One region of the Vibrio sp. 10N.261.51.F12 genome, then DNA from elsewhere that is predicted to be linked to it. Evidence: predicted binding sites of a transcription regulator. Region 1 holds the regulator's gene; each other region holds the start of a gene.
The links. Region 1 encodes MetJ, which represses methionine synthesis genes. Its sites were predicted from a motif close to TTAGACNTNTANANGTCTAA; they were not measured.
Positions count from the first base shown of each region.

Region 2: a site for MetJ is predicted at 1,837-1,856, ahead of metK (methionine adenosyltransferase). Genes of this name have one in related genera too.
Region 3: a site for MetJ is predicted at 1,411-1,430, ahead of metE (5-methyltetrahydropteroyltriglutamate--homocysteine S-methyltransferase). Genes of this name have one in related genera too.
Region 4: a site for MetJ is predicted at 1,415-1,434, ahead of metH (methionine synthase). Genes of this name have one in related genera too.

Region 1 is NZ_JBFROV010000007.1:7,260-10,477, forward strand. Features, by position in the region: gene AB4405_RS04080 (malic enzyme-like NAD(P)-binding protein) at 315-1,574, shown strand; gene metJ (met regulon transcriptional regulator MetJ) at 1,725-2,045, opposite strand; gene AB4405_RS04090 (O-succinylhomoserine (thiol)-lyase) at 2,326-3,218, shown strand, end outside.
Region 2 is NZ_JBFROV010000001.1:27,286-30,503, forward strand. Features, by position in the region: gene AB4405_RS00155 (DUF2189 domain-containing protein) at 1-239, opposite strand, end outside; gene metK (methionine adenosyltransferase) at 605-1,759, opposite strand; gene tkt (transketolase) at 2,087-3,218, shown strand, end outside.
Region 3 is NZ_JBFROV010000016.1:359,144-362,361, forward strand. Features, by position in the region: gene AB4405_RS11875 (ArnT family glycosyltransferase) at 1-322, shown strand, start outside; gene metR (HTH-type transcriptional regulator MetR) at 444-1,355, opposite strand; gene metE (5-methyltetrahydropteroyltriglutamate--homocysteine S-methyltransferase) at 1,567-3,218, shown strand, end outside.
Region 4 is NZ_JBFROV010000048.1:14,759-17,976, reverse strand. Features, by position in the region: gene metH (methionine synthase) at 1-1,367, opposite strand, end outside; gene AB4405_RS22370 (cation:proton antiporter) at 1,655-2,986, shown strand.

The DNA.
Region 1 (3,218 bases):
TGGTGTGTGTATTGTGACGGTTTTTGGATTGTTATATTCTTCTCGGTGGTTATTTTTATAAACACTCGACTTACCTTTTCCTAAACTCTTGGCTTACCTATAAAGGCTTAAGCTCACTCGAATCGTGACACCATCCATTCAAAACCTTGATTAACTAGCGTAGTATATTCGCCTAAAGTTGCGACGTACGACAATAGCGTATGCGCACTTTGTGTACCCCTTATGGAGGAAATCAAACCATTCCGAAGCGGGTTATACTAAAAATAACAATAATCACTCAGTCTTTCATACTCGAATAAGCAGGATCGCATACCATGTCCGATGATCATCAAATCGACGAATTCCGCCAACAGGCCCTCGATTACCATGCCCACCCAACCCCAGGCAAAATTGAAATCGCGTTAACCAAACCCGCTGATTCAGCCAAAGATCTTGCACTCGCATACAGCCCTGGCGTAGCCGAGCCTGTTCGAGAGATCGCGCAAAATGCTGATAATGTTTATAAATATACAGCGAAAGGCAATATGGTTGCGGTTATCTCAAATGGTACAGCAATCCTAGGACTTGGTAATCTTGGCCCACTGGCATCCAAACCCGTTATGGAAGGTAAGGCGCTACTCTTTAAGCGGTTTGCTGGTTTGGACTCCATTGATATCGAAGTCAAACACCGCACGATTGACGAGTTTGTTGATACGGTTGCGAATATTTCTGACACGTTTGGTGGTATCAACCTAGAAGACATCAAGGCACCGGATTGTTTTGAGATTGAGCGTCGCTTGATCGAGCGTTGTGATGTTCCGGTATTCCATGATGACCAACATGGTACGGCAATTGTCACGGCGGCGGGTATGTTGAATGCGATTGAGCTGCAAGGCAAAGAATTAAGTGAAGCGACCATTGTTTGTTTGGGTGCGGGCGCTGCGGCGACGGCCTGTATGGAGCTGTTGATTAAATGCGGTGCGATGCGTGAAAAAATCTACATGTTGGATCGCAAAGGCGTCATTCATACGCGTCGTGAAGGCTTGAATGAATACAAGCAGATGTTTGCCAACAATACCGATAAACGTACCCTTGAAGATGTCATCGAAGGCGCGGATTTATTCTTGGGGGTGTCTGGTCCAGATTTACTTCCTGCTGACGCGTTGAAGCTCATGGCAGAGAAGCCGGTCGTGTTTGCGTGTTCAAATCCTGATCCAGAGATTAAGCCAGAATTGGCGCATCAGGTTCGTGATGATTTGATCATGGGGACCGGTCGCTCAGATTATCCGAATCAGGTAAATAACGTACTGTGTTTCCCGTTCATCTTCCGCGGTGCATTGGACGTACGTGCCAGTGAGATTAACGATGAAATGAAGCTTGCGGCGGTTGAGGCAATACGTCAAATTGCTAAAGAACCCGTACCTCAAGAGGTGCTTGATGCGGCGGGTGTTAAGGCGTTGTCATTTAGTAAGGATTACATTATTCCTAAACCGATGGACCCACGCTTGCTACCACGCGTTGCAAAAGCGGTTGCAGTAGCGGCAGTCGAATCGGGCGTCGCACGAATTGAAATGCCTGAGAACTATATGCTTTAGAAGATCATGGCTTAGAAGGCCATGGTTGGATAGAAATTTGGGGCTTTAGGGATAAAACGTGCCTGGTGCCTTGAATTTGCTTTGAAAAAAACGCTGACCTTGATGGTCAGCGTTTTTTTATTGTTTGACCCAGGACCCAGGACCTATGTTTTATTCTTCATCGAACGCTTCAAACTCAATACCCATCGCCGTCATCATGGCTTTTACTTCCGTTGGAATATCATCTGGGCGGTCTTTTCTTAAGTCTTCATCGGTCGGGAGCGGCTGACCAGTGTAGGCGTGCAGAAATGCTTCACACAACAATTCGCTGTTAGTTGCATGGCGTAGGTTATTGATTTGGCGGCGAGTTCTCTCGTCGGTCAATACCTTTAGCACTTTTAACGGAATGGATACCGTGATCTTTTTAACCTGCTCACTTTTTTTGCCGTGCTCCGCGTAAGGGCTAATGTATTCGCCATTCCAATCTGCCATTGCACACCTTCGTCTATTGATCGTAAATTTGTTTTATAGGAAAGCCGCAATTTTAGCGGCATTTACTGCCATAAGCAAAGACATATAGACGTCTAGAAGTGTTGACGTCTCACAGAATGGACAGTAAAGTGGGGTTTCGTTGAGCGGACGGTTAATTTTTCCAAAGATGGGTGCTTTTACTTGTCCGTTCAAGCATGATTAATCACACTATTTATCACCCAACCTTCTCGAGAGGTTGTGGTTAGCCTTCACCTTGCGCGTGTTAATAAAGGATGTTTCTATGAGCAATCGGAAGCCGGCGACAATCGCGGTTCGTATGGGTATCGAATCAGATACTCAGCACCACGCTGTCGTACCACCTATTTACCTTTCTACCAATTATGGCTTTCCCGCTTTCGGCGACGTGCCAAAATATGATTATACCCGTTCTGGTAACCCCAATCGTGGATTACTTGAACAGGCCTTATTTGAATTGGAGTCCGGTAAAGGTGCTGTGGTGACCAACTGTGGAACCTCTGCATTGAACCTTTGGGCATCGGCGTTTCTCGGCCCTGATGATTTGATCATCGCGCCACACGATTGCTACGGTGGCTCTTATCGCTTATTTAATACTCGCGCACAAAAAGGTGATTTTAAGGTTCAGTTTGTTGACCAAAGTGATGACGCGGCGTTAAGTGCTGCTATCGCAAAAAAACCAAAATTGATTTTGTTAGAAACCCCGTCTAACCCGTTGGTACGCGTTGTGGACATTGCGAATGTCTGCGAAAAAGCAAAGCAGGTTGGCGCGCTGGTGGCGGTCGATAATACCTTTTTGACACCGGTGTACCAAAAGCCTTTAGACCTCGGTGCGGACTTTGTTATTCACTCCACGACGAAGTACATCAACGGCCACTCGGACGTTATTGGTGGCGTGGTGATAACCAAAACAGAAGCGCATGCTGAAGAGCTGGCGTGGTGGGGTAACTGTATTGGCGCAACAGGCACACCGTTTGATAGCTACATGACGTTGCGTGGTATCCGCACACTCAGTGCGCGTATGCGTGTCCATGAAGAAAGCTCACAAGTTATTCTCAATTATTTGAAGGGCGAATCATTGGTTAAGGTCATCTATCATCCGAGCCTACCTGAGCATCCAGGCCATGAGATTGCCAAAAAGCAACAGTCGGGCTTTGG
Region 2 (3,218 bases), on a different contig from region 1:
ATAACAAGATGGGTACCTTGCCATTGTACAAGCTGAACTATCGCCACGGCGGAGGCGGTAAAACATAGCCCGTAAAATGCGCTAATAACGGGCATTTTTACTAAATCATGAAGCCCAAGTGCCAGCCAATGAAAAGGCGCAGAAATACTCACTTGGTTACAAGGTATGGTTTTAGCGTAATCTTGATCTTTGACTTCGTGTTTCTTTTGGAAGTCTTCAGTCTGAGCGGTTCGAGGCATATGTCCTCCCTGATTTGACAATCTGGCCTTCGTCTCTGATGTCGGGAAATGAACGATTGTTGTGAGCTTTATCGCTCACGATTTGGCGCAACGTGTTCCCATAATGGAGTCGGGATGCGTGATGATGAGTTCGCGTTATTCTCATTCTGCATCGGTCCTCTTATGGTTAACTATTGACCGAGACGGAAGAAAACACAATTTTTTGCTGGATAGAAAAGACGTGTTACAAGTGTTAAGTTAACAAATTTGCAACAAAGCGGTTGAAATAGTTGAAGTTAATATATTTTACGCTGAAGTAAAAAAGCCCTTATCAAATGATAAGGGCTTTTTAGTCTTTGAGCTTAGTTATAGCGTGGAATTAATCGCTATTTGATGCCAGCGAAATCACGCAGCATTGCTGCTTTGTCTGTCGCTTCCCAAGGGAATTCTTCACGACCGAAGTGACCATAAGCTGCGGTTTGCTTGTAGATAGGCTGAAGCAGGTTCAGCATCTCTTGAAGACCATATGGACGTAGATCGAAGTTCTGACGAACCGCTTCAATGATGATGTCGTGAGCGACTTTCTCAGTACCAAACGTTTCCACCATGATTGACGTAGGATCTGCAACACCAATGGCGTAAGACAGTTGAATCTCACAACGATCTGCCATGCCAGCAGCAACAATGTTTTTCGCTACGTAACGTGCTGCGTATGCGGCACTGCGGTCAACTTTCGATGGATCTTTACCAGAGAATGCACCACCACCGTGACGAGCTGCGCCGCCGTACGTATCAACGATGATCTTACGACCCGTAAGACCACAGTCACCCATAGGGCCGCCGATAACAAAACGACCGGTTGGGTTGATGAAGAAGTTGGTGTCTTTGTTAATCCACTCTGCTGGAAGAACTGGCTTGATGATCTCTTCCATTACCGCTTCACGAAGATCAGGTGTTGTGACTGAATCGCAGTGTTGTGTTGAAAGCACAACCGCATCGATACCAACAATCTTACCTTGGTCGTATTGGAAGGTAACTTGAGATTTCGCATCTGGGCGAAGGAAGTCAAGTTTACCGCTCTTACGAACTTCAGCTTGCTTTTTAACAAGTAGGTGAGAGTAAGTAATAGGAGCTGGCATTAGGATTGGCGTTTCGTTAGTTGCGTAACCAAACATGATGCCTTGGTCGCCAGCACCTTGATCTTTAGGATCGGCTTTATCAACACCTTGGTTGATATCTGGAGATTGTTTACCAATCGTGTTCAGTACGGCACAAGAATCAGCGTCAAAGCCCATATCTGAGTGAACGTAGCCGATTTCGCGAACGGTTTCACGAGTGATCTCTTCGATGTCTACCCACGCTGAGGTCGTGACTTCACCACCAACCATTACCATGCCAGTCTTTACGTAAGTTTCACAAGCAACACGCGCTTTCGGGTCTTGCTCTAGAATTGCGTCAAGTACAGCATCAGAAATTTGGTCAGCAATTTTATCAGGATGTCCTTCTGATACGGATTCAGAAGTGAACAGGTGCTTAGCCATGAGAGCTCCAATTACAGTTAATAAAGCCAGCAATATTGTGCTGGCCTATAAAAAATTCAATGATATTTTGTAGGTGTATCTACATCTAGACGTCTATTTTAATCATCGATGTGTGAGAATCAAGCGATTTTTAATTTTAAGTTATAGCCAAACGTTTGCGTATTTTAAGGCAGATAGGGGTGTAACGTGCAAAAAAACACAGCAAAAGTACTCAAAATATCGGTAAAAAGTTTGCAGAGGTTAGGGGGCTTTGCGACAATGCTTGCCGCTGATTATTGTTCAGCAAGGAATCAACTTGAAATTCGCTTAATGCACTCAGGAGCAGACATGTCGTCTCGTAAAGAATTAGCTAATGCAATCCGCGCGCTTAGCATGGATGGTGTTCAACAAGCCAACTCTGGTCACCCAGGTGCCCCTATGGGTATGGCTGATATCGCCGAAGTACTTTGGCGCTCTCACCTAAATCACAATCCTCAAAACCCGGAATGGGCTGATCGCGACCGTTTTATTTTGTCAAACGGCCACGGCTCAATGCTGATTTATTCTCTGCTTCACCTAAGTGGTTATGAATTATCTATTGACGATCTTAAAAACTTCCGTCAATTGCACTCTAAAACACCAGGTCACCCAGAATACGGCTACGCACCAGGCATTGAAACGACAACAGGCCCTTTAGGTCAAGGCATCACGAATGCAGTCGGCATGGCAATGGCAGAGAAATCACTGGCTGCGCAATTTAATAAAGAAGGTCACGACATCGTTGATCACTTTACTTACGCGTTCATGGGCGATGGCTGTCTGATGGAAGGCATCTCTCACGAAGCCTGCTCTTTGGCTGGTACTCTTGGTCTTGGTAAGCTGGTTGCTTTCTGGGATGACAACGGTATTTCTATCGATGGTGAGGTGGAAGGTTGGTTCTCTGACGATACGCCTAAGCGTTTTGAAGCCTACGGCTGGCATGTTATTCCTGCCGTTGATGGTCATGACTCTGATGCAATTAACGCGGCAATCATCGCGGCAAAAGCGGATCCTCGTCCAACACTTATTTGTACTAAAACCGTTATTGGTTTTGGTTCACCAAACAAAGCTGGTACGCACGATTGCCACGGTGCACCACTAGGCGCTGATGAAATCGCAGCAACTAAAGCAGCGCTGGGTTGGGAGCACGGTCCTTTTGAAATTCCAGCTGATATCTCGGCACAATGGAATGCAAAAGAAGCGGGCGCAGCAAAAGAAGCGGCGTGGAATGCTAAGTTTGACGCTTACGCAGCGGCTTACCCAGAACTTGCGGCTGAGTTTACTCGTCGTACAAATGGCGAACTGCCAGCTGAGTGGGAAGAAAAAGCATCGGCAATCATTGCTGATCTTCAAGCTAACCCTGCAAACATCGCATCACGTAAAGCGTCACAAAATGCGCTAGAAGCATTTGGTCAAATGCTACCAGAATTTATGGGTGGCT
Region 3 (3,218 bases), on a different contig from region 1:
TTATATTGGTGGAACGGAGTTATCCCAGTGGTTTACTTTTTATATTGCCCCACATCCTAAAATGACGAATCAATGGGACAATAATACCTTGCCTAATGTCTATAACCGCCACATCACCGCGGAAAAGATTGCAAAACATGGTGTGCTCTTGATGGGAAATGTTGGATCGGGTTGCCAACAAGGCGCCTTCAATCGTTTTACACAAGAATGGCCTCAGTTTGCCTTGGATACTCGAAAAGAGTTCATTTATCAAGACTCACCTCAGGACCCTGAAGAGCGAGTATGCTTAGGTATTGTATTGCCAAATAATGTAAAGGGCTGAGTGACCTATCCGTTCAACGATGTCGGGATAAGTGAGAATGAGGCTAAACCGAAAAGAAACTAAATAGTCCAGTTCCTCAAAACCTTGATCATCGATTGAATGCCTACCGAGTCGTCTAGTTTTAGGCGACTCGGATGCCTTCTAGGTGCTGTTGACATTGTTGTCTGGCGGTTGTGAAGAAGGCTTGCAAATAATGTTTGTCTTTTTCACTGTGTCTTACCGCGGCATACAAGCGCCTCCACAGCCCGTCGCCAAGTGGTTTGCTCGTCACAAGTCCCTGCCTTGAGAACTCATTGACAGCCCAATTCGGTAAAGCAGCGACGCCAAGACCGGCTGACACCATCTGAATCAGCATCAATGTATTGTCGGCTTGCTTCCACTTTTGTGGCTCAACCCCGGCAGGTATTAGAAAATGTTTGACGACGTCTAAACGCTGCTTTTGCACCGGATAGGTTAGCAAGGTCTGGTCGGCAATATCACTAGGGCTAATCTGGTCTTTTTCTGCAAGCGGGTGGGAGATTGAGGTGACCAAGCGCATTTCAAAATCGAACAAAGGTTCATAGTGGACTTCTGAACGAGGCTGTATGTCCGAGGTAATCACTAGATCAAGCTCTCCCGCAACAAGTGCTGGCTGAGGTTCAAAGCCAAAACCCGAAGAAAAATCGAGCTCAACGTGAGGCCAAGATAGTTGGTATTCCTTCAGTGCAGGCATTAACCACTGAAAGCATGAGTGGCAATCAATCGCCATATGCAAACGACCATTCACGTCCTCTCGTAACCCTGCGAGTTCACCTTCTGCCTGAGCAATTCTTGGGAGTATTTCATTGGCAAGTTTAAGTAAGATGTCGCCTTCAGATGTGAATCGAACAGGGCGAGTCTTACGGATGAATAACGGTGCACCAATTCTTGTCTCAAGCTCTTTTAGCTGATGAGAAAGTGCAGACTGTGTGAGATGAAGTGATGTCGCAGTCGCCGTTAATGACCCCGTATCTCGTAATGTTGTTAATGTTTTTAAATGCTTAAGCTCTACCATGATCATCTCTAATGTCTGTTCCCTGAGGATTAACTTAACGTGATTCTTGGAATATGTAAACGTCTAGACGGCTAAAGTTTTCTATTCAAAAATAAATACTCATTCCTAGATAGTTGAAATTTATTCATAATCAAGGTGAATCATTTCACCTTGTCTCATGATAGTGAGTGCGAGATAGTTTGGCCATCTGGACTTCTCAATAAGGAACATCATCATGACAACGACACATATCCTAGGTTACCCACGAGTTGGCGAGCAACGCGAATTAAAGTTTGCGCTTGAGCAATATTGGAAAGGTGAAACCGATGTCAAAGCACTGCAACAGGTCGCCACTGATATTCGAAAGAAAAACTGGGCACTACAAAAAGACAACCAACTATCGTTTGCTACGGCAGGGGATTTTGCATGGTATGACCATGTGCTGGGGACCAGTTTGCTCCTTGGCCATGTGCCAAAGCGTCATCAAAATGGTTTTCCCGATCTGGATACCCTGTTTCGAGTGGGCAGGGGCCAATCACAAGTAAATTGTGGGTGTTCAGGTGAGGCGGCTTCAGACATGACAAAATGGTTCAATACCAACTATCATTATATCGTGCCAGAATTTACGTCGGAAGATAAATTTGAGTTGAGTTGGACACAGTTGTTTGATGAGATTAGTGAAGCCCAAAAACAAGGTCATACCGTTAAGCCTGTTTTGCTTGGACCTTTGAGCTACTTATATTTGGGCAAAGAAGTGGAGGAAGGCTTTGATCGCCTAACACTATTGCCGAGATTACTGACGGCTTATCAAACGATCTTTGCAAAATTAGAAAAACTCAACGTGGAATGGGTGCAAATTGATGAACCGATTTTGGCCTTAGAGCTCGATGCAAAATGGTTGGATAGCTTTAAGTTGGCTTATCAAGTCATACGAAGTGACGTTAAAGTGTTGCTAACAACGTATTTTGATTCGGTTGTCGATGTACTTCCCACTATTACCGATTTAGCCGTCGATGGTTTGCATATCGATTTAGCTGCGGCGCCAGAACAACTTGCAGAGGTTGTACAAGCCTTGCCAAACGGTTGGGTCCTCTCTGCTGGTGCAATCAACGGGCGTAATGTATGGCGGGCTAATCTTCATAGTCAGCTGAGTGCTTTGAAAGAAGCGAAGGCACAACTTGGTGAGCGACTCTGGATAGCGACATCATGTTCATTGTTGCACAGCCCTGTTGATCTGGAACTCGAGACTAAGCTAACGGAGGAAACAAAGAATTGGTTTGCCTTTGCTAAACAAAAAGTCGCTGAAGTGAAATGGTTAGCGCGTGCCTTGGAAGGTGATGTCGACGCCATTGAATATTGTGCCCAGTATAGCCAGCCTATCATCGACCGAGAATTGTCCGCTTGGGTCAACAAGGCCAATGTTCAGCAACGTATTGCCGGTCTTACAAATAAAGATTCCGAGAGATCCGCTGCTTATGCAGAGCGTGCTCATCATCAAAAAGAAGTGCTTAAGCTGCCGTTGTTGCCGACGACGACGATCGGTTCGTTTCCGCAAACGGCTGACGTAAGAAAAACAAGGGCAGCGTTTAAACGTGGTGATATTACGCAACAGCAGTACCGTGAGAGGATCCAGGGCTTTATTAAAGATACCGTTGAGCGCCAAGAAAAAATTGGTCTTGATGTGCTGGTTCACGGTGAAGCGGAACGTAATGACATGGTTGAGTATTTTGCAGAGAATCTTTCAGGGTTCCAAACGACGCAATTTGGTTGGGTGCAAAGCTATGGCTCACGCTGTGTCAAACCCGCTATTGTTGTTGCTGATATTGAGCGAGAAAAAGCAATGACTGTCGATTGGACATGTTATGCGCAATCACTGACTGACAA
Region 4 (3,218 bases), on a different contig from region 1:
TTGACGATGCCTTTACCTTGAATGCACTTCAAGCCTGCTTCGATCACCTCCCATTTGGAGGAATCGACCATAATTGGCACTTTTGATATTTCAGGCTCAGAAGCACAAAGATTCAGGAATCGCACCATACAGGCCTCGGCATCGAGCATGCCTTCATCCATGTTGATGTCGATGATTTGCGCACCATTCTCAACCTGCTGACGAGCCACTTCTAGTGCTTCATCATAAAGCTCTTCTTTAATGAGACGTTTAAAGCGTGCCGACCCTGTTACGTTGGTGCGCTCACCAACGTTGATAAACAAACTCTCTTTATCAATAGTAAGAGGCTCAAGCCCTGATAATCGACAGGCCACAGGAAGCTCAGGTAAAGGACGTGGGGTCACACCTTCAACGGCCTGTGCCATCTGACGAATATGTTCTGGTGTGGTCCCACAACAACCGCCAACAAGGTTTAGAAAGCCGCTTTGTGCCCATTCACCAATATGTTCAGCCATATCTTCTGGCGACAAGTCGTATTCGCCAAATGCATTCGGCAAGCCTGCATTCGGGTGGGCTGAAACGTAGGTCTCTGATATACGCGACAACTCTCCAACGTATTGCCTTAATTCATCTGGCCCTAACGCACAGTTAAGACCAAACGCAATCGGCTTCACGTGACGCATTGCGTTATAAAAAGCTTCGGTTGTTTGGCCTGATAAGGTACGGCCAGAGGCATCGGTAATGGTGCCCGAGATCATAACGGGCAAGTCCACGCCCATCTCTTCAAAAACAGATTCAACGGCAAACGAACATGCTTTCGCATTGAGAGTATCAAAAATGGTCTCGATCAAAATAAGATCGGATCCACCCTTAATCAATGCTCTTGTTGACTCTGAGTAAGCAATCACAAGCTCATCAAAAGAAACATTACGGTAACCGGGATCATTCACATCGGGAGATAAGGAACAAGTACGGTTGGTTGGCCCCAGTACACCTGCTACAAAACGAGGCTTATCTGGCGTTTTTGCTGTCCATTCATCGGCGACTTCACGCGCAAGCTTCGCCGCTTCAAAATTGATTTCATCGCTCAACGATTCCATGTCGTAGTCGGCCATCGCAATTGTGGTGGCATTAAACGTATTGGTCTCGAGGATATCCGCACCGGCTTCTAGGTAAGCGCTATGGATCTCTTTGATAAGAGAGGGTTGGGATAAAACTAACAGATCATTGTTGCCCTTCAGATCTGATGCCCAATCAGCAAAGCGCTCACCTCGATAATCGGCCTCTTCCAGTTTATAGCCTTGAATCATCGTCCCCATCCCACCATCAATAAGTAGGATTCGTTTTTTCAATTGATTCTCAATCAGTTGTCTAATGCTGCTTACCACAATACTGCCTCGTTCCTTGCTGATGTTGCCATCCTATCATAGTAGTTTTAGAAATCTAGACGTCTAAAACTACTTTTTGACTGCTTTATTTACCACCAAACTAACCAAGTCCGATCGCGGTAGCAACTATTTCGTTACTTCATTTATACGCAGCTGAACAAAAACAAAAGACGGGCAATAGAAAGTCGTTCTATAACTAAAGAACATGTTTTTATAATTAGTGATTGATCTTCACTCACGACAAGAACAGAATCCTATTCACAATTTATTACAATTAAGGAGCCTCAATGTCCGTTTATCAGACTCTTTGTTTTTTGTCTGCCGCTGCCATGTTGATTGCGTTCATCAATAGTAAAATAGGCAAGATGCAAACCACCATTGCGATAACCGCAGGATCCATGATCCTTTCTTTGCTCATTCTCATCGGCGGTCAAAACGGCTGGTTTGATTTGTCAGAGGCAGCGTCAGATATGGTCAGTAGCATCGACTTTGAGGACTTTTTGTTGAAGGGGATCTTAGGATTCTTGCTGTTCGCAGGCGGACTCGATATCAAACTGCCTCACCTTAAAGATCAAAAATGGGAAATTACCGTACTGGCGCTTGGGGCCACATTATTTTCGACATTTTTTATCGGCGCCGTACTGTACGGTTTTTGCAATCTTATCGGTATACAGTTCGATTTAATCTATTGCTTACTGTTTGGTGCACTGATTTCACCGACCGATCCCATCGCTGTTTTGGCCATTGTAAAAAAGCTGGACGCACCAGAGCGAATTTCAACTCAAGTAGAAGGCGAATCACTCTTTAATGACGGTTTTGGCCTTGTTATTTTTGTCACGCTATACACCATTGCTTTTGGGTCAGAAGCGCCCAGCGTATCCAGCGTCACCATGTTGTTTCTTCAAGAGGCTATTGGAGGGATCCTCTACGGTTTTGTGTTGGGTTTAATATTCCATTACTTAATTAGCGCCACTGATGACCACTCAATGGAGCTACTCCTCACGATCGGTATTCCAACGGCAGGCTATGCCTTTGCTGACGTTTTACACGTTTCTGGACCGCTTTCAATGGTGGTATCGGGCATCATGATCGGGAACTGGACACGATATATTGGCTTTTCCAAAGAATCAGAAAAGCACCTCGACCACTTCTGGGAGCTGGTTGATGAGTTTCTAAACGGTGTACTATTCCTATTAATTGGGATGTCGATGCTGTTGTTCCAATTCCATCAAGAAGATTGGATATTGATGGCATTTTCCATACCACTCGTCTTAGGCTCTCGCTACCTCAGCGTGGCGCTCTCCTACGTCGGATTTAAGCGCTTTCGTCGTTATAACCCATGGTCGGTGAGGATATTAACTTGGGGAGGCTTACGAGGCGGCTTAGCGCTTGCTATGGCACTGTCTATCCCTGCTGGTGTGTGGGTTATTGAAGACAAACTTATCGACGTCAAAGAAATCATCCTCGTGATGACCTATTCCGTTGTGGTTTTCTCAATCCTTATCCAAGGCTCAAGCATTACCCCAATGATTGAGAAAGCTAAGCGAGCGGAAAGAGAAATGCGTAATGAGGACCTAGCTGAAACTGAATCTGCGACCTCTTCAGACTCAACGAAGTAACGTATTGTCAGTCAAAAAATAGAGTAATCCAAAAGCTGATAATTCGCTTTTTATGCTTGAAGGCGTCATCCACACTGAGTGAGGATGGCGCCTTTGTATTTTCAGTAATAACTACCTGTAGCGAATGACAAGGCTGTTCCGCACAATCGGTGAGTTGTACAAAGGCAATAGCCAATTAAGCACGCAGCATGCGCTGCAAACGATAAAGGAATACAAATGGGAGAGGAACAAA